Regions from separate parts of the Metabacillus hrfriensis genome, predicted to be linked through region 2. Evidence: riboswitches for the same ligand, from Rfam matches in the RefSeq annotation. Region 2 holds a riboswitch; the other holds the start of a gene.

Region 1 (9,968 bases), 2.0 Mb from region 2:
TATGCTCCTGCTGAAACAAAAGCTGATGCTGAAAAACAGGCAGAAGAATTTACAAATGATCCGCTTTGGAAAAACCTTGATGCAGTAAAGGCTGGCAAAGCCTACCAAGTTGATGATGCGATTTGGAACACTGCAGGCGGTGTAAAAGCTGCTAACTTAATGCTCGATGAACTTGAGAAAATCGTTCTCGAGAAATAATTTTGTCTCCCAACCAATTCATATATGCTTAACCCTTTTAAACGAAAAAAGTCTTCCATCCGGAAGACTTTTTTCGTTTTCTTCTATATATATGCATTCTTAACAGATCCCTTAGATTCAACAATTAAATCATAATATTTTATGGCCAGCATTTTTTCATCCTTATAGGATTTGTTCCAGCAGTCTTCAAGCCATATATCTGCAATTGCCTGTTTCCGCTGATCTCCTGATTTTGCATCTTTCAGCGCAACGGTGCTTAACAGCAGATCGCACATTAAAGCGGATAATTTTTTCGCATGAAACTTCCATCCAGCTTCTTTCTGATTTTCCAGAAAAGCCAGCAGATCTTCAAGATCCCTTATCCCATTATGAATGGCTGTGCTGCCGGCCGAATTCTTTCTAATCCATGAGAGAAACAAAAGATGAACAGCATGCTTTTTAATGAGACGCAATACTTCTAAACCAAGTATATTTGCCGTACCCTCCCATACTGTCAGTACTTGAGAATCCCGCAGCAGTCTTGGCGTTACAAAATCTTCAATATATCCATTTCCGCCATGCATTTCGATTGCCTCATGCGAAAATGCAATTGCCTCTTCTGCCGTCTTTGCTTTTAATAACGCAATGAAAAGATGGGTCAGCATTTTTTCTTCATCTGTGGAAGTCTTTTCTCTCATTACCTTGTCAAAAAGCTGAATTAGTTCAAAGCATGCACTGGTCTGAACTTCCTGCCGCACAGCCATTTTACACAGCGTTTCCTGAATCATCGAAGATTCCGTCAGCTTTTTGCCAAAAGCTATCCGCTGCTCTGCATAGCCTTTTGCTTCAATATAAGCTCTTCTCATTATTCCGGCAGATGTGATGGCATTCGAGATTCTCGAAAGATTAAGTGCCTCCATCATGTAGTAAAACCCTCTGGATGGATCACCGATCAAGAATGCTTCCGCCCCATTTAATTCGACCTCAGCCGATGGAACTGCTCTTACCCCCAATTTATCTTTGAGACGTCTGATATGAATTTGATTTGAAGTTCCATCGTCCTTTTTCCAGGGAACTAAGAAAAGAGACAATCCCTTTGTTCCAGCAGGCGCTCCCTCCATCCTGGCAAGAACTGCTGCTATTTTGCATGCACCCGCATTGCTCGCAAAATATTTTTCACCATAAAGATGATACCCCATGTCAGCTTTTACGGCTTTAGTTTCATTTGCACCCACATCTGATCCGCCCTGTCTTTCCGTTAAAAAAGTAGCTCCTTCATAAAGCTCAACATCACCTGTTGAGATGGCATGAGGTAAATATTTCGCCTTCAATTCCTCATCTGCATATTCGTCAATTAAATAGGCAGCTGCCATCGTAAGGGTGACTGGACAATAAAACCCTGATTCAACCTGAGACAGAAGATATCCTTAAGCATATGAATAGTGATAGTCTGCCTTTCTGTTCAATTCAGGAATGTTTTTATGCAGATAGCCGACAATCCCTGTTTGATAGGTGTCTTGAATTGTTTTTTTATACCCCTCGTTCAGCCAGACTTCCGAGACATCATTTCCAAATTTATCATAGCGGATAAGCTTTGGCTGTCCCTCTCTATCCGTATGCGCTGCACGCTGATCAATTTCTTCAAAACAAAGCTTTTGAAATTTTGACAGTCTCTGAACGGTATATTCATAAAGTTCTGCATCCATAAATTTCTTCAGATTAAACAGCAAATTAGCATCCAATTAAATCAGCACCTCTCTTTATTAAATCGCTTACAACTTATTTTACAGAATATTCCCTTTATTCGATATGTGCTTTTTGCATTCTTTGTTAGATATTTGGTAAGCTAACGGTAGATAGTAAGTTAGGAGGGACTCAGTCGAATGCTGCAGGCTGCGATGTGGGGAGCTTTTGCTGGTTCCTCTATTTTATTAGGTGCTTTGCTTGGCATCTACAAGGAGATACCGCGCAAGGTTTTAGGTTTTATTATGTCGTTTGGAACAGGTGTCCTGATCGGGGCAGCTTCCTTTGAACTGCTTAGGGAATCAGTGGATGACGGGGGACTGCTGGCAGCATCGGGCGGATTCATTTTTGGATCTTTGACATTTACAGTGTGTGAATTGCTGATTACAAATAAGGGCGGAAGCGACAGAAAACGCTCAAAGCAAAACCCGGATAATCACTCAGGAGTATCCATTTTTATCGGAACTGTTATTGATGCTATTCCTGAGTCGGTTATTATCGGCGTCAGCCTGCTTCAGGAGAATACAGTCAGCTTCTTAATGGTGACAGCTGTTTTTATCAGCAATTTTCCAGAGGGTCTTTCAAGCTCTGTCGGATTGCGTAAAGATGGCTATTCCAAAAAAAAGATCCTTTTCATGTGGCTGATCGTTTTACTTCTTTCTTCTCTCAGCTCATTTCTCGGCTTCTCGCTGCTGCAGAATGCCGACACTGCAGTGATTGCATTTATTGGAGCCTTTGCAGCAGGCGGCATCATTGCAATGGTGGCCTCGACGATGATGCCGGAAGCATTCGAAGAAGGCGGTCCGATTGTAGGTTTGATTGCTTCTTTAGGCGTACTTGCTTCGCTGATCCTCTCAAATCTATAATAAAAAAGGCTTCGCAGATGCGAAGCCTTTTTTTCATCCTGTTAATATATCTTCGTTAGGATATTTAATTTTTTGTTTTTGTGGTTTAGCAATAGAGAACAAGAGCGTCAATGGCCCAACTTTCCCTAAGAACATAATAAAAATGATCACTTCTTTTCCCAAATCTGATAATTTAGGAGTAACAGACATTGACAGTCCTACTGTACCAAAAGCAGAAACAACTTCAAATAAAATTTCCATAAAAGTAAGATTTTCCGATAAGGTTAAGATAAACACGGACACTAGTACAAATAGCAGACTTGCCACTGTAATGGCAAGAGCTTTCACTATATATCTAGTGTTAATTGAGCGTTTCGCAATGCTTATTTCTTCTCTGCCCCGCAAAAAAGTAATGGTTGCCAGCAGAATGATGATGGCTGTAGTTAACTTTATTCCACCGCCAGTTGATGCACTCCCTGCTCCAATAAACATAAGGATGACCATTAGAAAAAGAGTTGTATCTTCCAGACTTGCCATATCCAATGTATTAAAACCTGCGGTTCTGGGCGTTACCGCCTGGAAATATGAAGCTAATAGCTTACTTCCCGAAGAAAGGTCTCCAAGTGTAGCAGGATTGGAATATTCAATAACAAAAATAATAAACATCGCTGTTACATTTATCACAAGTGTACCGACAAGCATCAGCTTTGTATGCAATGAAAACTTTTTAAAGCTGCGCTTTCTCCATACATCAACAAGCACTGTAAAACCTATACCTCCTATTATAAAAAGAGATGACAGCACCAGGTTTATAAGCGGATCTCCTACATACCTCATTAAATTATCCGGCCAAAGAGCGAAACCCGCATTATTAAATGCAGAAATTGCGTGAAAAAAACTGTAGAAAAGACCTTTAGACCACCCATACTCGGGTATCCATCTAAACGATAAAAAGATCATTGCAATGAATTCAATTGAAAGGGAAAAGTAAAACAAATACTTTACTAAATTTATAACTCCGCCAATGGAGGTTTGATTCAGCGCAGTTTGCATCACTAATCTTTCTTTAATGCCAATTTTCCTCCCTAAGAGGATATAAATCAGAACCCCAAATGACATGATCCCTAATCCGCCAAGCTGAATCAGCATAGCAATGATAAATTGTCCGGTATAAGTAAAGGTTGATCCGGGGTCCACAGGTGCAAGTCCTGTTACAGTCATCGCGGATGTAGCAATAAATAACGCATCAATCCATCTAATCGGTTCATGAGTTGAAACAGGCAGCATCAATAAGGCAGATCCTCCTGCAATTCCAACTGCGAAAATAGTAACCAATAGCTGTGATGGATTAAACCGAATCATTTTTTGCAGTTTATTTGAGCTTATCACCTATATGCCCTCCTCCTCGAAACGGCTGATGTCCTTATTCCGTCCAATCACAAGCAGAATATCACCTGATTTGATGGATTCTTCGGCAGGAGGCGAAACAATCATCTCTTCATCCCGCTGAATCCCGACAATATTACATCCATATCTTGCCCTAATATCTAAATCAATTAATGTTTTACGGTGAATTTTTGCTGAAGCAATCAGCTCTACCATGCTGTATTCCTTTGAAAGCTCAATATAATCAATCATTTTTTCTGAAATAATATGATGGGCAATCCGCTTTGCCATGTCACGTTCAGGATGAATGACTTTGTTTACACCTATTTTGTCTAAAACCTTCTGATGATAGTCATTTTGAGCTTTTGCCCATACTTGCGGAATCTCCATTTCTTTTAGCAGAAGTGATGTCAAGATGCTTGCTTCAATATCATCTCCAAACGACACAAAGGCATGATCTACGTTACGCACGCCAAGCTGCTTCAGTGTCGCCTCATCAATTGCATTTGCCTGCACAGCAAGTGTCGCATATTGAGAATAATATTGAACCTTTTCATCATCTTTATCGACCGCTAAAACTTCCATCCCCAACTCATGAAATTCCTTTACAAGACTTCCTCCAAAACGGCCAAGTCCAAATACAGCAAATTGCTTTTTCAACAGGATTTCCTTCTTTCAATACTAATTTTTGCACACAAAAAGACACAGAGGTCCCATGAACCGCTGTGTCTGATTTTTTAAGATCACATTAGTTTCATTATCCTCTCTCAAGAACGCTTGCGAAGTTAGCTGTCGGGTTCGGGCAATGAGAGTAGCCCTACCAGTAAAGGATTCACCCCAAGCTGCAAAAGATGCCAGCAAAATTGGGTCCCCCGCTCCGTAATGGATTAAGCGAATTAAGAATATCTGAAATGTATTTATGAAAGTATCTTACTCCTGTTGAATTGGACAGTAAAGAGCCAATTATTGCAGAAATTAGTTAAAATTGAGCAAATATAACCGTTTAAGCGCTCTCAAGTCTTATTTACTCAGCATATCTGTTTATTTTAAATTCTTTGAAAGACTGATATGATGCGAAGAAGTTGTGGTTTAACAGCATATATTGAAGCGTTATTCATTTAAATTGATGTTCTATCAGTGTAAATTGCAGTTTTATCTGCATAAACCGGATTTCTATCAGTATCTTTCCAGATCACACATGAGCAAGTTAAAAACACCAAGCCCACATGGACTTTGTGCCGGAAGTTTACAGTTTGGCTCTTTGCAGTCTCAGCGTGTTCAAAACAACGGAAACCGAACTGAATGCCGTTGCCGCTCCATATCAGCTTCTGCAAGGGCTTATTGTCTTTAATAAAAAAGACGGCCACTTTAGGCCGTCTTTCTCATTATGACAATTTTTCTTCCATTTCAGGAAATTTAAAGTCTCCATGTTTCTTTTCTGTTTCTGCTACAATCACTGCACATGCCGCATCTCCTGTAATATTAACTGCTGTACGAGCCATATCCAGCAGACGGTCTATACCGATGATCAAGGCGATGCCTGCTACGGGAAGGCCTACAGAGTTTAAGACCATCGCAAGCATGATAAGTCCAACTCCTGGTACACCGGCTGTTCCAATTGAAGCGAGAACAGCTGTAAGTACTACTGTCAGCAACTGAGTGAAAGAAAGATCAATATTGTAGACTTGAGCGATAAAGATTGTTGCTACACCCTGCATAATGGCCGTTCCATCCATATTAATGGTTGCGCCGAGCGGCTGAACGAAACTTGAGATCGGCTCTGGAACCTTCAGACGCTTTTGCGCTGTTTCCATAGATACAGGAAGTGTCGCATTACTGCTTGATGTACTGAAAGCTACTGCCATGGCAGGAGCGAAATTTTTAAAGAACCAGATCGGGCTTTGCTTTGCCAGAAAAAGAATGGATGAACCATAGGTGACAATAGCATGAATCACAAGTGCAAGCATTACAACTCCCATGTAGAGTCCCATTGCTTTAAGGGCGTCTAAACCTTGACTGCCTACAGCAGTAGCAATAAGACCGAAAGTACCGTATGGAGCGAATTTCATCACTAGATTTACTAAATACATCATTAAATCATTGCCTTGCTCAACTACCTTAAATAATGTATTTGCTTTCTTTCCAAGAAACGTGATGCCAAGGCCAACAAAAATTGAGAAAATAATAATTTGCAGCATATTACCATCGGCAAATGCTTTAACAGGATTCGTCGGAATCATATTTAAGAATGTTTCTGCAACAGATGGAGCTTCTTCAGCTTTATATTCAGCGGACTTTGTATCGAATTCACCTACATTGCCGGGCTGAATGGTCAGTGCAAGGATTAAGCCTATAACAATGGCTACTGCTGTTGTTACTAAAAAGTAGGTGACCGTTTTAACACCTATTCTTCCTAATTTCTTTGGATCTCCTAACCCAGCAACTCCCAGAGTAATAGAAAAGAAGACTATTGGTACGACGAGCATATTGATTAAGTTTAAAAAGATTTTTCCAAGCGGGGTAAATAGGAACGTGTCTAACTGTTTAAATAAATCCGGAGCCGTGATATTAAGAATGAGGCCGACAATTGCCCCCAGAATAAGACCAATGATGATTTTCGTTGCTAGTTTCATATAAAACCTCCGTAAAAAAGTAATAGATAGTGTTTAATTCCCAATAAATAGAGAAAGAGAAACATATATGTGGGAGTTTTTTTAAAAAATACAAAAAACCGCGAGAGAATTCTCGCGGTTTTATTCGTCAATTTGAATAATTATAACATTTCCACAGATGAGTCTCTCCACCGCATACGAGGTTAGCTGTCGGATTCGGACGAAGAGTGTCCTACCTTTTGACCATAAAGGATTCACCCCAGTGCAACTGCACAGTTTGGTTCCCCCGTTCCCATTTTAGGATTAAGCGTATATTTATTAAGTTATACTACTATTCTAAATACAAGATTTAATTTTTGCAAATATAAAAATTTGCCTTTAATTGGATTTGAACATAAAATTTAGCAAAAAACGTTCTTACTTTAAGGAGTTTTAACCATGAAAAAGTGGATAAAAAATTTTTTTCTGATTGCATCAGGGGGAATGATTCTCTCTTTTGCAGGATTTTATATCTGGTCCCAAATCACCTATAAACCGGCTGAAGAACTGTTTTACACTACTAATTTACTGGATCAAAATGATAAAAATGGGTATTTGCTGTTTCAGCCTGAAAACCAAAAAACGAATAATGGCATCATTCTATATCCTGGAGCAAAAGTTGATCCGAGAGCATATGCCTATCTTGCAGAGCAGTTAACTCAAAAAGGGTTCACTGTCTTAATTCCTAAAATGCCCTTTAACCTTGCTATTGCAGGCATCAGCAAAGCAGATAAAATTATAAATGATAGAGACGAGATTGAAAATTGGTACATTGGAGGACACTCTCTCGGAGGTTCGGCTGCTTCTATTTACGCGTTTGAACATCAGGAAAATATAAAAGGGCTTTTCCTGCTTGCTGCTTATCCGGCAGATTCCAGTGATTTTTCAAACACACATTTTCCGATTCTGACCATCTATGCAGAACATGACGGATTAACAACCCTGGATGAAATAAAAGAAACGAAACACCTATTGTCTGACAATACCTTTTATTACAAAATTAACGGCGGCAATCATGCACAGTTTGGCATTTACGGAGAACAAAAAGGAGATAACAAAGCCCAGATCAATGTCTTTGTTCAACAAGATCAGGTCATTCGAGAAATAAACAGCTGGATCGAGCGGATTGAGTAAAAGGCAAGGGAGATTTTCTCGTTTTTTTCTACATTTACAAGCCATAAAAAAAACGGAAACAGGCAGCAGAACCATGCCTGTTTCCGGTTTATTTATTTTGTCGCTTCCAAAAACTCTTCTACATCTTGCACAGTCAGCTGAACAGCTTTTTGCCAGAAATCCTCTTTTGTTAAGTCTACTCCTAAGTGTTTCATAGCCAAATCTTCTACCTGCATGGATCCTGTATCTTTTAAAAGAGCAATGTATTTCTCTTCAAACGCAGTTCCCTCTTCCAAAGCTTTCGCATATATGCCAAGTGAGAACAAATAGCCAAACGTATATGGGAAATTATAGAACGGCACACCGGTAATATAGAAATGCAGTTTTGATGCCCAGAAATGAGGATGGTACTCTCCCAAAGCATCACAATAAGCTTCTTTTTGTGCAGCTTCCATTAATTGATTTATTCTTTCCGTACTGACGATTCCTTTTTTGCGTTCCTCATAAAAAGAAGTTTCAAATAGGAAGCGGCCGTGAATATTCATGAGCAGTGCAACACTTCTTTGCACTTTATCTTCTAATAGTGCCAAACGCTCGTCATCAGATTTTGCTTTTTTAACTGAGGCATCTGCAACAATCATTTCAGCAAATGTTGATGCTGTTTCAGCTACATTCATCGCATAATTGCGGTTAAGCGGATGCACTCCCGCCATTGCATGCTGATGGAAGGCATGGCCCAGCTCATGGGCAAGAGTTGCGATATTTGACGGGGTGCCGGAGAATGTCATGAAGATTCTGGACTGGTCACTTTCGGTAAAACTTGTGCAAAAACCTCCCGGAGCTTTTCCCGGACGATCTTCAGCCTCGATCCAGCGGTTCTCAAATGCTTTTTTTGTAAATGAAGTCAGTTCTTCTCCAAAGTGGCTGAATTGATCTAAGATAAATTCAGCTCCCTCCTGATAGCTGACCTTCGCTTCTTCCCCGCCAATCGGTGCATCGAGATCGTACCAGCTAAGCTTTTCGACACCAAGCAAATCTGCTTTTCTTTTTAAATAGCTTACAAGCGGCTGTTTATTCTCAGAAATCACCTTCCACATGACATCAAGGGTCTCGCGTTTCATTCTGTTGATTTCAAGCGGCTCACTCAGAACATCGTCCCAGCCCCGCTTTTCATATACATTCAGTCTAAAACCAGATAAATGGTTCAGCGTATGGGCAAATAAATCTGCACCGCTTCCCCACGCCTTTTCCCATTCTTCAAACACAGATTTTCTGACTGATCTGTCCGCGCTTGAGAATTTATTGGCTGCCTGGCCTACAGACAATTCATGTACTTTGTCATCTTCTTTGTATGGTATTTTCACTTTGGAGACGAGAGTATCATAAAGCTGTCCCCACGCATGATAGCCGTCCACTGACAAGGCATTGATCAGTGTTTCCTGCTCCATCTGCAGTTTGTTTTTTGCTCTGTTCCTGCGCTCGGTCAAGGCAAATTTTAATTCAGTCAAGGCATCAGCATTTACAAGCTCAGGCCAAACCGCATCGTCAACTTGAACGAGCTTTTGATCAAAGGCTGCCAAAGCATTTTGAAACTGAGAACTGAGTTGAGTAACCTTCCCCCGGAGCACGGAGGCATGCTTATCATTTGTATCCTGAGCCTGCAGACACCCGACAAAAGCTCCTGCCTGTCTCATCCGTTTTGCAATACCCTGAAATTTCTCAAGAACCTCTCCTAAAAGGATGCTGTCTTCTTTTGTTTGAGGTACTTTGATGCTCTCTGCCTGCACCTTAAATGAAGGAACATCAACTTCAAGCTCCTCTAAATACTTTTTAAAGGCAACAGATTTGCTTCCACCTTCAAAAAACACATCTAAATCCCACGTTTCAGCATACGTAGCAGCTTTCATCGCCATTCCCCCTGTTATGTATTTCGGGACACTAAATAATCCCTCACTTGTCATTATAAAACAATTAACGAAAAATTTGTACAATTCAACCGGCTAAAAACAAAAGAAAAAGGCATGACGAAGTGTCATAGCCTTTACGAATTTTA
Region 2 (9,968 bases):
TTGTTACAGAAGGTGCAGGTTTGTATCATCAATTAAGCGGTGAAGAAAACTTAGCTTTTTTTGCAGATTTATATGGAGTCAAGGATAAATCCAGAATCATTCAATTGCTTGAGCTGTTTGATCTAGCTGAGCATAAAGATAAACCTGCAGGAACATACAGTACAGGCATGAAAAAAAGACTTGCGCTCGGAAAAGCGCTATTACACAGTCCCAAATTGCTGTTTCTGGATGAACCGACAAATGGCCTCGATCCGGACGGCATCAAAATGGTCCTCGCATATTTGAAAAAATACAACGAAGAAACCGGCACAACTATGATTATCTGTTCTCATGTACTGCATCAGCTGGAAGCTGTTTGCGATTCCTTCGCGTTTCTTGAGCATCAAACCATTGTTGAGCAAGGCACAATGGCTGAACTTGAGAAAAAGTATTTAAAAGAAATCAAGGTAAAAGTAAACACAGATATGAAGCTTCATAGAAAAGAATACTTGGAGTTTCGTTGTGAACAGCGAGCAGAAGGCGAAGTCATCTTCACACTGCCTGCAAAAATTGATATCCCTTTTTTACTGAGGGGGATTTTAGAAAATCATCATGTCTATTCCGCAGAAATTTTAAATAATGATCTTGAATCTATTTATTTTAAAGTAAGGGAGATGCACAATGAATAGCGCAATGATGAAGGCGATTATCAAAAAAGATTTAAGGGATATTTTTCGCAGCAAAAATTTGTTTGCTACGCTGATTATTATTCCGGTTATTTTTTCAGCAATCATACCTGCAGCTCTCCTTGGAAGTGCTCTTATTTTTGATATCGAAGAGATGGCGGGAAATGATGCACAGAAGCTGATCAGCAGTTTCCTGACTCATTTAAAACAGGAGAATCTCGTGCTTGAAACAGCCGAACAGCAATTTGTTTATTTGTTTATTAACTACATGCTTCCGTCCTTGTTTTTGCTGGTGCCGATAATCACGGCAAGTGTGGTGGCCGCCAACAGCTTTGCAGGGGAAAAGGAGCGGCGTACACTTGAGAGTCTGCTTTTTTCTCCTGTGCCGATTAAAACTCTCTTTGTGAGCAAAATTCTTGGATCTTTTATTCCGTCTCTTCTCGTCTCCTTTTTAAGCTTTTTAGTGAGCGGATTGATTATTAATATTCTGGGTTTTCAGCTGTTTGGAGAAATGATCTTTCCATCTGCCAATTGGCTCGCTCTGATCTTTTGTCTCTCACCAATGGTGTCTCTTATGACGGTCTTGCTTAACGTCTTTATCTCCTCGCGTGTCAAAACATATCAGGAAGCGCAGAACATTGGAGGCTTGATTATCCTGCCTGCTGTTGGAATGATGGCTGGTCAGTCAAGCGGTTTATTTTTTGTGGGGGCACAAATTACACTGCTGATCTCACTTGTGATTCTGATCGTGAATGCCGTTTTGCTGGAGAGAATCACGAAGTATAATGATCGGTATGTGATATTTGAAAAGCAGATTCATTGAGGGAACTCAAATTCAGGCGATAAAATCAGGTTTGCTTAATACGGATAAATCCTTGATTTACACTAAAAACCTGATTTGCACTGACAGAGCTAAAAAACCCCCTTGCCTTCTGGCACAGGGGGTTTTTTAGCTGTTAAATCTTAAGATCAATCTTCGCGTTTTTCTTCAATTCTTCCACTTTTTGAGCAAGCTGTTCCTGCTGTTTTTGCTGCTGAAGAGATTGTTCAATCTGAGGTTTTACTTCTTCTAGTTTTGGAACTTCCTGTCCGCTGCTTTTTCCTTGCTCAGCGTATTGGTCATATGTTTTTTGAATTTCTTCAGCTGAGATTTCACCTGCAGGCACTTCTTTTTCAACATACTGTCTGAATTTAATATCATCTGCAATTTGAGCTTCAAGTGTTTTCATGTCCATGCCTGATTTCTTAAGAGCTGCTTCGAATTCTTTTTCGGTTTTAAACTGTTTTTTCGTTTCGTCAAGCTGTTTTTTAACGTCTTCATCAGATGCTTTATAGCCTTTTTTGTTTGCCTCTTGAAGCAGCAGGGTTTGTCCGACTAAGCTGTCAAGTGTTTGTTTTTTCACTTGCTCTGCAGCTTCTTTAGAAGTAGGGTCTTGTCCCATTTGCTGCATTTGGCCCTGAGTCGACTGCAGGACGCTGTTATAATCGCTGCCAAGGATTTTTTCGTCATTCACAAGAGCAACAGTTTTCTTTTCATCCACTTGCTGCGCTTCTAATTTCTTTTGCATTTCTTCCATTTGTTTTTGCTGATCCTTCTGCTGATCGGTTTCGGCTGTTTTTGCTTTATCATCATTTTTTGCTTCTTTGCTTTCTTCATTGCCTCCGCATGCTGCTAAAACAACGGCCATTAGACCGGTTATTAATGATAACATTACTTTTTTCATAATCGATCTCCTTCCTTCAAGCTAGAAGTATAATTTTTTCTTTTGAAAAAAAATCATCTAGTGCGCATTATAAAGGAAATCCTGTGAAAAAGAAACCTTATCGAGCCGATCTGAAGAATTGTAACAGGATTGAAACGTTTAATATCAGCAAAGGGCATTAGGAAAATATGTTAGAATATGGGCATCTGAGTAAAAGGCAGGAAAATAAATCCTGATGCTAGGGACTAGGGGACCTTCCATGGAGCTGGAATGTTTTAATTCTAGAATTAAAGCATAGCCTGGACAACCTCAATTGTCCTACCTGCAGAGTATATGGAAAACCGCAGGCCCTTTGGAATTGCTTTAGGGGCTTTTGCTTTTAGTGAGGGGCCTTTAATCATGCTTGGATATACTTATGAACAGCATACGAAGCTTAGAAGAAGTCCATACTTTGAGAAAGAAATTCAGCAAAATTCTAAAAAAATGCAATTAAAAAGGAGATTACTATGACACAGATACCTAACAGCAAACCGTGTTCAGAATCAAGAGTTTTTCAAACAAACCGTGTACTGCCGCCTGATACGAATAATCATCAAACCTTGTTCGGCGGGAAATTAATGGCTTCAATAGATGTTGTAGCCTCAATTTCAGCTGCGAAACATTGCCGGTCAGAATGTGTCACAGCATCCATGGATTCGGTGGATTTTCTGCATCCGATTCGACCGACTGATGCGGTGCATCTTGAGTCTTTCGTCACTTTCACGGGAAGATCATCAATGGAGGTATTCGTAAAAGTAACGGCAGAAGATTTAATAAGCGGTGAATCCAGAGTAGCAGCGACAAGCTTTATCACATTTGTTTCATTGAATGAACATGGTAAGCCAAAAGCCGTTCCGGGAGTTTATCCTGAAACAGAAGAGGAAAAATATTTATTTGATTCAGGTGAGGAGCGCTCGTTAATCAGGAAAGCAAGAAGAAAAGCGAGCATTACATTCTCGGAGAAAATTAAGCAATATTAATTGGCCATACATACCGCGCTCGCCTTGATAAAAGTACACCAAAGCAGTGTATTAGGGAAGAAAATCGCCTCCACCCTGAAAAAAGCCGCAATAAAATCAATAATAAAAAAGAGGGAAGATCCTTTGGGGATCTTCCCTTTATTTAAGACTAATGAAATTGCGATTTTCATACGAAGCAACACAAACAAATCTTGAAGTAAACTTATATTCAATAGATAAGCTAGAATTTTTCTGGAAACTGCTTCATAATTCCTGCCGAAAGAACATCGGACAGCATCATCAAATGATCCAGCCCTTTATCAAATGCTTCAATACTCGCATTCCAATCCTTTTTAAGTCGGGCAGACAGATCTTCAGAAATAAATTGAAGATGAATATATAATGCTTCCTTCAGTTCTTTTTCAGACCAGTTCGGATTTGCGCTGCTCAAGAACTTGGCCATGTCATCTGCATTCTTATGCCATTCAGTATTAAATTTCTTAAAGTCAGATTGATTGCCGCTTTTTGCAGCTGCAGTCAATTTTCCTGCAATCAGAATGTGTTCTCTTAAGAGCTCAGCAAGCTTGTTTCCTGCTTCTTCCCCGTAATAAGGCTTAATGGCATTGCCAATGTCATCCTGATTTTTTAAGAGCCTTGCAAGCAGCTCTTTTTGATTCTCAAGATCGTTAAGGGAACTGACCACATAGCTTTTTGTCCAAACCGCATGATCAGTCCAGAGCCTCCTCATGCTTTCTTTTAAAGCAAGCGTTTCTTTTGTGATGCATTCTTCGCGTGCCTGTGTCATGTCTTTTGCATCAGTTTTTATCGGCGACATGACGAAGACTAAGGACATAATCAGCATTCCAGCAGTTATTAAGTGTTTTTTCAATTGGAAAATCTCCTTTATAAAAGTAGTGCGTGACATCAATAATTTGCATGTAATCCTAAGTTTCATTCTTCTTCCGCATGAAACTCCCGATCTGCTTTTTCTATTGGATTATTTTCAAAACCGTATACCTTATTGATCTCTTTTGTCACTTCATCTAAAAATTCATCAGATATTATCGGTATGTTTTCTTTAATCATTAAAATCCTCCTATGCTTGAATAAAAATAGTGTTAGCGCAATGGCACAACATCATACATTTCCTCCTTTTATTGACCGGTAGCTTATTGGATTAAAAAAGTCAAAGGATATGAATTATTTTTATTTACAACTCTTAAGGATAGGAGTATGATAACCAACAGTTTCATATTTATTATTCGCTTAATCCATAAGGAGCGGGGAACCCGATATTGTGATAATTTTCGCAAAGGGGTGAATCCTATTCATATAGGTAGGGATACTCTTTTGTCCCGAATCCGTCAGCTAACCCCGTAAGCGTTAAAAGAGAGGATGTGTAGCGGTGAGACTGGGATCCTAATGTCCATTATGCTGTTCGTAATGACTTGCGGACAATTATGATTGATTCGCTAATTAAATATTTACTTTCTTAAATGATACCTTCAAGAAAAAGGTCAAAGGGCGAAAAAATGGTGGTGCAGAAATGTTATCTATGCTTAAAAGAATAATCATTGGGGCTCCCTTAAAATCTACAGAATTAGGAGAGCAAAAATTAAATAAAAAGAAAGCACTGGCTATTCTGTCTTCAGATGCCTTATCTTCTGTAGCGTACGGGCCAGAGCAGATCCTGCTTGTCTTAGTAACAATAAGTGCTGTTGCATTTTGGTACTCCATGCCAATTGCAGTAGGGGTACTATTTTTATTAACGGCTCTGATCTTATCCTACCGTCAAATTATCTATGCTTATCCACATGGAGGAGGAGCATATGTCGTTTCAAAAGAAAACCTTGGAGAAAATGCAGGTTTAGTTGCAGGAGGTTCACTCTTAGTCGATTACATATTGACAGTAGCTGTAAGTGTCTCAGCAGGAACAGATGCGATTACTTCTGCATTTCCAGGCTTACATGATCATAATGTCATCATTGCTTGTTTGCTGGTTGTTTTTATCACCATACTAAATCTCAGAGGAATCACCGAATCGGCTTCGATTTTAGCCTATCCAGTCTATTTGTTTGTATTGGCCCTTTTTATTTTAATAGGGGTAGGGATATATAAAATCATAACCGGGGATGTTTCATCTGATTTGCATGCACCGATAGGGACTCCTGTTGCAGGCATTAGTTTATTTTTGCTGCTGAGAGCCTTTGCTTCAGGAAGTTCTGCCTTAACTGGGGTCGAAGCAATCTCAAATGCGATACCGAATTTTAAGGAACCTGGTCCTAGAAACGCAGTCAGAACGCTGATGGCAATGGGGTTATTGCTTGCCATTTTATTTTCAGGAATCGTATTTTTAGCCTATTACTTCGGGATAGCTCCAAAACACGAAGAAACCGTTGTTTCCCAAATTGCAGCTGAAACGTTTGGAAGAAACTTTATGTATTATTTTATCCAGGGAACGACAGCTATGATTCTTGTTCTCGCTGCCAACACTGGATACTCTGCTTTTCCATTGCTTGCATTCAACCTTGCAAAAGATAAATACATTGCAAGAATGTTTACGATGAGAGGCGACCGATTAGGGTATTCAAATGGGATCATCACTCTTGGAGTCACGTCCATTTTACTAATTATTATTTTTAAAGGGCAGACAGAACAGCTCATCCCCCTTTATGCAGTAGGCGTGTTTATTCCATTTACCTTATCCCAGACAGGGATGCTCGTGAAGTGGCTGCGTGAGAAGCCTAAAGGCTGGGCGGTTAAACTTGCGATAAATTTAACTGGAGCACTTATCAGCTTTCTTGTCATGATGATGTTCTTCATAACAAAGTTCTCGCAGGTTTGGGCGGTGCTGATCTTTTTGCCTCTTATCGTTTTAGGATTTCATCAAATTAAGAAGCACTATGTGGCCGTTGGAGATCAGCTGAGACTCACAACATGCGAGCCGATCAAGCCGATTGAAGGGAATGTCATTATCGTGCCGGTAGCCGGAATGACTCACGTAGTAGAAAATTCTTTGAACTATGCAAAATCATTATCCGCAGATCAAATCATTGCGGTTTACGTTTCATTTGAACGAGTCGATGAAAAAATATTTGAAGATAAATGGAACAAGTGGCAGCCGGATATTCGGCTTGTAACTCTGCAGTCTTATTATCGAAGCATCATTCAGCCGTTGACTAAATTCATTGATACAGTAGAGAAAAAAGCAAGTGAATCCAACTATAGGGTTACGGTTTTAATCCCGCAATTTATTCCAAAAAAAAGCTGGCACAATATTCTTCATAACCAGTCAAGTATCTTAATAAGGACGTTTCTGCTGTATAAAAGAAATGTCATTGTCACTACCGTTCCGTATCATCTGAAAAAATAGCGGGAATATCAAGGAGCTCTTTAAAAGAGCTCCTTTTCTTATGGGTAAAAGAAATGGCAGTGTGCATGTATTGACATTTTTTTATTCGGACATTAAAGTTAAATATGTTAATAGTTAAACAAGTGAATAATTAAACAATAGAACAATCGATGAAATGAGGTGGAAAAATGTCAGGAGAAAATATTAAAGAACTGGTAGACCGGTACATAGCGGTATCTTTTTCTGTTACAAGCATTGCCGAGAATCTGGTCAAAGAGCAGATTGGAAGTGATCTGACGAATGACCAGCACTATATGCTCAGGTATATCAATCATGCACAATCATGCACATCTTCTGAATTGGCAGAAGTGTTTAATGTGAAAAAAAGCGCGATAACCGCGATTATCACAAGAATGTTTGAAAAAGGACTGATTGAGCGGACGCGTGATGAAAATGACCGCCGCGTTGTCTATTTGACGCTCACCGATAAAGGAAATGAACTGTATGAAAAAGCAGAAGACCGGATTCATAAACTTGTGGAATCCTTCATTAATAAGTTCGATCCGATGGAAATTAAACAATTTATAGAAACGTATGAAAAACTCAATAAAGTTTTAATAGAAAGCAAAGAACAATAACTGGGGGAAGATCATGAAGACAATTATTAAAAGCAAATGGCTTGTTCTGATTGCCTGGCTTGCTGTTGTGGCAGGATTATTGTTTGCGGCCCCGAATATGGCGGATTTAGTGAGGGAAAAAGGACAGATTGATGTTCCTGAAGGGTATTCTTCCTCATATGCCTCTGAGATTTTAGGCGAAGTGCAGAAGGATGAAGGCGGCGGAGATGAAAGCAGCGTTGCACTTGTTTTTTACAGTGAGAAAAAACTGACGAAAACAGAAATAGCCGAAGCTGAAAAAGCCATCAGGCTGCTTGAGAAGAATGAAGATAAGCTTGGAATTACAGAAATTCTCACGCATTTTAATGAAGATAGTTTAAAAGAACAGCTTGTATCCAAGGATGGAAAAGCAATATTGGCCTCAATCAATGTAGCCTGGAATGAACGTGAGCCTGATGAGGTCAGAGAAGCCTTATACAGTGCGATCCATGAAGTAAAAGTAGATCACGATTATACGGGGAACTGGATGATCAATGAAGATTTGATGAAAAGTTCAGAAGAGGGCCTGAAAAAGACAGAAGGCATTACAGTTGTCTTTATATTAGGCGTTCTGCTCTTGGTTTTCAGATCAATCGTGGCACCTCTTATTCCGCTGCTTGCAGTTGGATTTAGTTATTTAGCTTCACAATCAATTGTTTCGTTTTTAGTCGATTCATTTCATTTTCCGATTTCCAATTATACTCAAATCTTTTTAGTTGCCGTCTTGTTTGGGATCGGAACAGATTATTGTATTTTGATTTTAAGCAGGTTTAAAGAAGAATTATCTGCTCATGAAACCGTTCCTGAAGCCATTGTGGCAACTTACCGCAATGCCGGACGCACAGTGTTTTTCAGCGGTGTCGCCGTTATGATAGGCTTTGCAGCGATTGGTTTTTCACAGTTTAAACTCTATCAATCTGCTTCTGCGGTTGCGGTTGGAGTTGCTATTTTACTAGTAGCTTTGTTTACAATTGTTCCTTTTTTCATGGCGGTTTTAGGCGGGAAGATTTTCTGGCCGTCAAAAAGTAAAGCAGAACACGGAGAAAGCAAGCTGTGGGGAGTATTAGGAAGATTCTCTCTTGCACGTCCGTTCCTTTCGCTTCTGATCGTAGCTGCCATTTGCGTTCCATTTTTAGCAGTCTATGACGGAGAGCTATCCTTTGATTCACTTGAAGAGGTCAGCGGAGATGTGGCCTCGATTAAAGCATTCAATGCAATCGCAGACAGCTTCGGTCCAGGGGAATCCATGCCGACTCAGATTGTCATGAAAAATGATGAAAAAATGGATTCTGCAGAATATGCAGCACTTGCAGAGAAAATCAGCCAGGAGCTTGAAAAAGTGGACCTGGTCGATAACGTCCGCTCAGTTACACGTCCTGCAGGAGAACAGGTAGAAGACTTCTTTGTCGCCAAGCAGGCGGAGAGCCTCGGTAAAGGCATAGGCGATGGAAAAGAAGGACTGGATGAAATCAGCAAAGGGCTGAATGAAGCAGGCAGCGAGCTTTCAAAGTCTGAGCCTGAGCTGAATGATGCAGCAAATGGCATAAACGACTTGATTTCGGGTACTTCGGAGCTTCAATCAGGACTGACGGAAGTTCAAGCGAATTTGGCGAAGGTAGAGGATGGGATTCGTCAGGGTTCAGCAGGCTCCAGTGAAATTAAAAAGGGGCTGGAACAGGCTAAAGCAGGCAGTGAGGAATTGCTTGCGGGATATAAAGAGCTTCTTAAGGGATACGAAGATATTCAAGGGAAATTGGAAAACTTGAGTGCTCAATATACACAGATTCAAAACGGCTTGTCGACTTTGGATGGGGCTATGGCTCAAATTTCACAGCAGGATTTTGCTTATCTTGAAAAGAAATATGCAGGAATAGAAAATGAAGCCCAGTATCAAAAATTAAAAGGAACAGTTGGCGCTGTCCAGCAGGAGCTGCCTAAGCTTTCTGCAGGATTAAGACAGCTGAACTCCGGTTTAGCTCAATTGACTGCAGGAATGAATCAGGCAAACGCAGGCTTCGCTGAAGCTAATGCAGGACAGCAAGGAGTAGCTGGGGGTCTTGATGCTCTTATTACAGGCGTTGATCAGCAGCTCGCAGGACTTAACCAGCTTGCTGACGGTCAGGGGCAAATCATTGATAATATGCCGATGTTCACAGAGGGACTTGTCGGAATTAACTCCGGCCAAAAACAGCTGCTTGACGGGTTTGGAGATCTTGGGGGGCAATTAGGTCAGCTCACAGATGGACTGAATCAAAGTGCAGACGGACTGAATCAAGTTTCAGACGGACTTGGGTCAGCTCAGGATTACCTTTCAGGCTTATCAAAGTCATCAAATACTAAAAGTTTTTATTTGCCTCAGGAAGTGTTAGAGAGTGAGGAATTTGAGCAGGCTCTTGATGCCTACATGTCAGAAGACCGCAAAACTATGACTCTAGATGTGGTAATGGAGGCAAGTCCGTATTCAAATGAGGCGATTGAACAAGTGCCCGAGATCAAAGAAGCAGTAGAAAGAGCTGTCAATGATACGAAACTTGAAAATGCAATAGTAGCAGTTGGCGGGATTACAAGTACAAATGCAGACTTAAGTACAGTTT

Evidence for each region. Region 2 has a riboswitch for cyclic di-AMP ahead of QLQ22_RS06625 (APC family permease). Riboswitches for the same ligand answer to the same signal wherever they lie in the genome.
Region 1: linked by a shared signal. The riboswitch ahead of QLQ22_RS21955 (dicarboxylate/amino acid:cation symporter) and the one ahead of QLQ22_RS06625 (APC family permease) in region 2 are both predicted to bind cyclic di-AMP.

What each region holds. Positions count from the first base shown of each region.
Region 1 is NZ_CP126116.1:4,407,484-4,417,451, forward strand. Features, by position in the region: gene QLQ22_RS21930 (ABC transporter substrate-binding protein) at 1-198, shown strand, start outside; partial or broken gene QLQ22_RS21935 (acyl-CoA dehydrogenase family protein) at 282-1,883, opposite strand; gene QLQ22_RS21940 (ZIP family metal transporter) at 2,061-2,786, shown strand; gene QLQ22_RS21945 (TrkH family potassium uptake protein) at 2,820-4,127, opposite strand; gene QLQ22_RS21950 (potassium channel family protein) at 4,155-4,811, opposite strand; cyclic di-AMP (ydaO/yuaA leader) riboswitch at 4,911-5,055, opposite strand; partial or broken gene QLQ22_RS25205 (cation transporter) at 5,398-5,469, opposite strand; gene QLQ22_RS21955 (dicarboxylate/amino acid:cation symporter) at 5,537-6,784, opposite strand; cyclic di-AMP (ydaO/yuaA leader) riboswitch at 6,941-7,083, opposite strand; gene QLQ22_RS21960 (alpha/beta hydrolase) at 7,202-7,936, shown strand; gene QLQ22_RS21965 (M3 family oligoendopeptidase) at 8,029-9,822, opposite strand.
Region 2 is NZ_CP126116.1:1,333,162-1,343,129, forward strand. Features, by position in the region: gene QLQ22_RS06590 (ABC transporter ATP-binding protein) at 1-668, shown strand, start outside; gene QLQ22_RS06595 (ABC transporter permease subunit) at 661-1,488, shown strand; gene QLQ22_RS06600 (SurA N-terminal domain-containing protein) at 1,622-2,389, opposite strand; gene QLQ22_RS06610 (acyl-CoA thioesterase) at 2,875-3,387, shown strand; gene QLQ22_RS06615 (glycosyltransferase) at 3,608-4,255, opposite strand; gene QLQ22_RS06620 (bacitracin ABC transporter ATP-binding protein) at 4,318-4,452, opposite strand; cyclic di-AMP (ydaO/yuaA leader) riboswitch at 4,620-4,765, shown strand; gene QLQ22_RS06625 (APC family permease) at 4,913-6,739, shown strand; gene QLQ22_RS06630 (MarR family winged helix-turn-helix transcriptional regulator) at 6,907-7,356, shown strand; gene QLQ22_RS06635 (MMPL family transporter) at 7,370-9,968, shown strand, end outside.